DNA from 2 places in the Hydrogenoanaerobacterium saccharovorans genome. Region 1 is predicted to be linked to the other one. Evidence: riboswitches for the same ligand, from Rfam matches in the RefSeq annotation. Region 1 holds a riboswitch; the other holds the start of a gene.
The links. Region 1 has a riboswitch for thiamine pyrophosphate ahead of thiD (bifunctional hydroxymethylpyrimidine kinase/phosphomethylpyrimidine kinase). Riboswitches for the same ligand answer to the same signal wherever they lie in the genome.
Positions count from the first base shown of each region.

Region 2: it holds a riboswitch for thiamine pyrophosphate, as region 1 does, so the genes downstream of both, thiW (energy coupling factor transporter S component ThiW) here and thiD (bifunctional hydroxymethylpyrimidine kinase/phosphomethylpyrimidine kinase) in region 1, are expected to answer to the same signal.

Region 1 covers NZ_RKRD01000001.1:1,556,126-1,559,233, reverse strand. Annotated here, with positions in the region: gene EDD70_RS07315 (hypothetical protein) at 1-182, shown strand, start outside; gene EDD70_RS07310 (hypothetical protein) at 232-474, opposite strand; gene EDD70_RS07305 (stage II sporulation protein M) at 603-1,235, shown strand; TPP riboswitch at 1,282-1,381, shown strand; TPP riboswitch at 1,454-1,552, shown strand; gene thiD (bifunctional hydroxymethylpyrimidine kinase/phosphomethylpyrimidine kinase) at 1,616-2,425, shown strand; gene EDD70_RS07295 (potassium/proton antiporter) at 2,477-3,108, opposite strand, start outside.
Region 2 covers NZ_RKRD01000005.1:875-3,982, forward strand. Annotated here, with positions in the region: partial or broken gene EDD70_RS15030 (prolipoprotein diacylglyceryl transferase) at 1-1,207, shown strand, start outside; TPP riboswitch at 1,374-1,481, shown strand; gene thiW (energy coupling factor transporter S component ThiW) at 1,534-2,049, shown strand; gene cytX (putative hydroxymethylpyrimidine transporter CytX) at 2,095-3,108, shown strand, end outside.

The DNA.
Region 1 (3,108 bases):
TGTTTACATTACGCAATGGCTTTCGCTGGTATTATCCTATACTGTTAGGTATTCTTTTTGTTCCTGCTGTTACTGCCTTTTATAACAGCAGTGCCACTATATACGTGTTTGCATATATGCTGCTTGCGGCTGCAGGCAGCGGGCTTGCGGTGCTGTTTAACAAGACTACACCAAACAAATGAGTAATTAAAAAAGCTTCTCCGTTTTTAGCGGAGAAGCTTTTTGCATTATTTATTCAGGTTCGATTAGTTCTTCTTTTGCCATGTTTGCTTCTATATAAAGTTTCGAAGCTTGTTCAATGGCAGGTAAGGCTTTTTGTAAGCTATCTGCACATCGCGTAATTTTTAGAATCATTCGTTGTTCTAGCACACGTGACACCAAAACAGTAACAATAGTTACCAAAGTAGATATCATTCCTGCCAGCATAATCCATTTTGTAAGCCCTTTTTTGTCTTTCATTCTGTAATGCTTCATAACAATTCGCCTCCCATATTCTGCTATCAGTATATCGCGGATATTACGTAAACGCAATCGGTTAGACGAATATTTTATGAAATCATTTCATATCTATTTGTATAGCAAACTGCAAAGGAATGATAACAATGAGGACAATCTATAAATCATCATCAACGCGTAGGCTGCTTTTGCGCTATTTTCATGCCTATCGTCAGGTCTTTTTTTATGCGACGCTTTTTTTAGCCGGTGTGTTGGCGGGTGCGTTGTTTCTTAAAAGTGTAAGCCCTGAGACAATTAAAAACCTATCTGTAATCGTGGGGCAGTTTGCAAAAAGGCGAGGCGAGCAAGATTTGCTCTCTACCTTTACATCGTCTTTTACCTCAACCGCATTGATGCTGGCAATTTTATTTGTATGCGGATTTTGTGCTGTAGCGCAGCCGGTGATTGTGCTGATGCCGTTTTTTCGCGGGTTAGGGTTTGGGTATCAAGCCGGGTACCTTTACGCACAGAACGGGTTTATGGGTGTTGGATATGTTGCAATGGTTTTGCTGCCCAATATGCTGCTGTCTACATTGATTCTTATCTACGGCTGTGGTGAGGCGTTTACGATGTCAACATCTTATTACAGAGCCGCAAAGCAGGATGGTGCCGCCAGCAGGCTGATAAACCCCCGTGTGTATTGTATGAAATTTGTAGTTTTGCTGGTTTTGGTTTTAATAGTATCTCTTATCGATACTGCCTGTACGTTTCTTTTTAGCAGGCTGTTTACTTTAATTTGAGGTTTTAAAACTTGACTATGATACAGATATGAGCTATAATCAAGATATTATTTTGCGGGGGAACTACGAGGTAGTTGAGAAGGTAAAACCTGACCCTTTGAACCTGTCGGTTAATACCGGCGTAGGGAAGCAATCAATTATACAAAAGTATGATTTAGTCAGAGTGCTTCTCAATAACGAGAAGCACTCTTTTCTATTTTACACAAAACTTAATATAGGCAATTTTGCAGGGAAACTACAAAGTAGTTGAGAAGGTAAAACCAAACCCTTTGAACCTGTTGGCTAATACCAACGTAGGGAGCATTCGCTTTTTCTGTAGGGTGCTTCTCATTTACAAAGAAGCACCCTTATTTTAATGAATATAAAAAGGAGATATTACTATGAAAAAAGTGTTGAGCATTGCCGGCTCTGATTGCAGCGGAGGTGCAGGAATACAAGCGGATTTAAAAACATTCTCGGCACATGGAGTATTTGGTATGAGTGTGATTGTTTCTGTGGTAGCAGAGAACACAAGCCGTGTCATTGATATACAAGATATTGCGCCGGATATGATTGAAAAACAAATTGATGCGGTGTTTGAGGATATTGAAGTGGATGCAGTCAAAATCGGCATGCTTTCCACACCCCGTTGTATGGAGGCAGTTGCTCGAAAACTTGCGCAATACAAACCGCAGAATGTAGTAATTGACCCTGTTATGTATGCAAAAAACGGCTGTCCGCTTATGAACCCCGATTCAATAGATACTCTGATTGAAGTGGTGCTTCCTTGTGCCGATTTGCTTACACCGAATATCCCCGAGGCTGAAAAAATAGCAAATATCAGTATAAACAGCACCAAAGATATGGAAGAAGCCGCAAAGCTGATTCATCAGATGGGCTGCAGAAATGTTCTTGTCAAAGGCGGTCATGCCGTGGGCGATGCTTTGGATGTTCTTTATGACGGTAAAAAATATTATCATTTTGAAACCAAACGCATCAACACCAAAAACACCCACGGGACAGGCTGTACATTTTCATCTTCAATCGCATCCAATCTGGCACTTGGTATGGATATGCCAAATGCTGTGGAACAGGCGAAAAAATATGTTACAACAGCGATTGAGCATTCGTTAAATATAGGCAAAGGCAATGGTCCTACACATCATTTTTACGATTTATATCAAAACGGTTTAAGAATTAAAGCAAATTAAGTTATTAAAAACCCTCCTGTTGCACAACAGGAGGGTTTCGTATTCTTCTATCTATATCGAAATGCTGTCAAAATTGCTGCCCGAAAGCACTAAAATATCACCTGTATTTATCATAGTAGAGCCTTTGGGTACAACTACTTTATCTCCACGTTTAAGCATGACAACCAATATTTCATCAGGAATATTTGCGTCCATCACACTTTTGCCCGCCCAAGGGCTGTCTCCAGTTATAGTAACCTCCAACAATTGGGTAAGTGACTCATCTTGATAATCGTTAAATGTTTTAAAAACCGATACATCGGACTCAACAAGATCGAGTTTTTTTGAAATAAAAGGGATAAGTGATCCCTGTAACCCAACTGAAAGCAGTGCAACCAAAAAAACAATATGGAAAATATCGTTATTTACCAACGCCCCTGAGTTAACCGCAAAAATAGCAAATACAATAGATGCTGCACCGCGCAGCCCTACCCACGCAACTAGTATTTGCGATTTAAGCGGAACTTTAAACGGTGTAAGAATAACAAAGGTTGCAACCGGGCGTGCGACCAAAAACATAAATATCGAAATCAGCGCCCCGGGTACCAATACGTTGTGCAGCTGAGATGGAAACGATAATAAACCCAGTGTAAAGAACAACAAAATCTGCATCAGCCACGATATACCGTCAAAAAAGTGCACCA
Region 2 (3,108 bases), on a different contig from region 1:
TACCATTCCATCGGATGGCTCAGAGTTTAAGGTTGAACTTGCTAAAATGTTTGCCGAAAGAATGCGGAGTTTTAATGGTAGAAGCTATTCATTCTCTAAAATTGAAGTAAGAGGCACCTTAAAAGAAAAGCCAATCAATTCGTTGCTTGATGAATCCAAAACAGAAGCACCCGTAACGGAAGAACCTAAAGCTGAGGAGCCAAAACCGGAAGTTCCAGTAACGGAAGAACCTAAGGTTGAGGAGCCAAAACCGGAAGTTCCAGTAACGGAAGAGCCTAAGGTTGAGGAGCCAAAACCGGAAGTTCCAGTAACGGAAGAACCTAAAGTTGAAGAGCCAAAACCGGAAATTCCAGTAACGGAAGAGCCTAAAGCTGAGGAGCCCAAACCGGAAGTTCCAGTAACGGAAGAGCCTAAGGCTGAGGAGCCCAAACCGGAAGTTCCAGTAACGGAAGAGCCTAAAGTTGAAGAGCCAAAGCCGGAAGTTCCTGTAACGGAAGAGCCTAAAGCCGAAGAACCAAAGAGTGACGAACAGAATGTTTCTCAATCTGTAATTGCTAAGACAGCTTCTCGCTCAAGGGCAGTTGTAGTGATGCAATTGTCAACAATAGATGGAATTGCTGCTCAACTCGAAGCACTTGCCCAACAGGCAGCAGCTGCTGAAAAGCAAGACGCCGCACTAAATGAGGTACCATCTGTTCCGCAAGCAGGAGATAAAATTGAGACTCCTGCTCCGTCAAATGCAGAGTCTAAATCCGTTGAGCCAGCCACTGGTACAGATGCTGTTATCACAGAAGAAGCCTTATCTGATACCGAAACTCAGGTTCAACCCAAAGCAGCAGAAGTTACTATTACAAAACCTAAAACAGTTTTGTATACCGATGATTTTGTTTATGACCCTGATTATGACTACGAGGTAATCATCACTTACAAGCGTACTACCGGCGGCGGTGGCGGAGGCGGTAACAAAGACCGCGGTAACAATAATAACGATGATGATGACAATACCGTTATCATCGAAGATCCGGCTGTACCACTGGCACCATTACCGGACGGATTGGTTACTATAGTGGATCCTAAACTTCCTCTTGGCAACCTACCCAAATTTGGCGGCAGCTCCAGAGTGCTGGCTGTGTTCGGTTGCCTTGCTATCGTTGGTTCACTGGCGCTGAAACTGAAAAAAGACGATGAAGATTCTAACGAAAAATAAGCTGTAATCTCATCAACTGCAAACAAATCTATAAGCAAAGAGCTGTTTCACAAGTTAAATTGTGAGGCAGCTCTTTTTTATGCTTTGCTTTTATATTCTTGTGGTGCAATACTGTTTATGGTAACATTAATTGACAAAACGATTTATAATGTGCTAAAATAATAGAAACTAAATATTGGGGAGCTTGTATAGCAGGCTGAGAGGAAGTAATCGAACTTCGACCCTTAAACCTGATTTGGATAATGCCAACGTAGGGAAGATACTGCTTTATCAGCGGAGAACCTTATATTGGTTCTCCGCTATTTTTTTTGAAAGAGATGGATAAAATGAAAAATCTGAACAAACTTGCTCTGGCAGGGATACTAATTGCAGTGGGTGTTGTATGCTCTCCAATTTCTGTCCCGATAGGTGCTGCAAAATGCTTTCCGGTCCAGCACATAATCAACGTGGTGGCGTCGGTTTTGTTAGGGCCGACTTATGCCGTAACGATGGCATTTATTACTTCATTTATTCGTGTGGTTACAGGTACGGGCACACTTTTGGCTTTCCCGGGCAGCATGGTAGGTGCACTGTGCGGTGGGTTGTTGTATAAGTACAGTAGTAAACTTGTTTTTGCGGTAACTGGCGAAATAATCGGCACAGGAGTATTGGGAGCAATAGCAGCTTACCCTATTGCCGTATGGCTTATGGGGCGCAACGCTGCAATTTTGGGGTTTGTTGTACCGTTTTTAATTAGTACGGCAGTGGGCTCGTCCGCTGCTGTTATCATTATTCAAGCACTTAAAAAAGCTGGAGTACTAAAAATTAAAACAAGAAAAGAAGGCGAACACGTAGGCTCATAAAACCAATTGGCATAGTAATTTATTATTTTTTGGGAGTGTAAAATCATGAAAAAAGGTGAAACCTCAATTCTCAGCAATGGGCTGATTTGGTTTGGAGCAGCAGTTTCTATTGCTGAAATATTAACCGGAACATTGCTGGCACCTTTGGGCTTTGCAAAGGGTATTGCGGCAATATTGCTGGGGCATGCAATAGGTTGTATCCTACTTTATTTTGCAGGGTTGATAGGTGCAAAAAGCAAAAAAAGTGCCATGGAAACTGTAAAAATGTCATTCGGCAGCAAAGGTGCACTGCTTTTTTCGGTGCTCAATGTTCTTCAGCTGGTAGGGTGGACAGCCGTTATGATTATTGGCGGAGCAAGAGCAACCGGGGTGATTGCCAACCCGGTTTTACATACACAAGGTGAAGCACTATGGTGTGTTTTGATTGGTGTGTTGATTATTGTATGGATTTTGATAGGCATCAGTAACCTTGGCAAAATCAATGCAATTACCATGAGTGCTCTTTTTCTCATGACAATTGTTATGAGCATGGTTGTATTTCGCGGCGGCACAACATTTGCCCCATTTGGAGAGATGAGCTTTGGCGCAGCGGTAGAGCTCTCGGTTGCTATGCCGCTTTCTTGGCTGCCATTGATCTCAGACTATACCCAATACGCACAACAGCCTAAAGCTGCTACGGCGGTAAGTGCTGTGGTATACTTTTTTACGAGCTGCTGGATGTACATCATCGGTTTGGGTGCCGCAATCTTTACAGCACAATCGGATGTTGCATTGATAATGATGCAGGCGGGGTTGGGTGTGATTGGTGCACTGATTATTATTTTTTCAACTGTAACCACTACTTTTTTGGATGCTTATTCTGCAGGTATAAGTTTTGGCACTATAACAAAAAAAGTAAGCGAAAAATGGGCCGCTGTGGCAGTTTGCATTATTGGTACACTGTTGGCGATTTTTACGCCGATAGAGCAGTATGAGAACTTCTTATATCTCATCGGGTCTGTATTTGCTCCTATGGTTGCCATCTTAATTGCCGACTATTTTATACTAAAAAAAGACCGC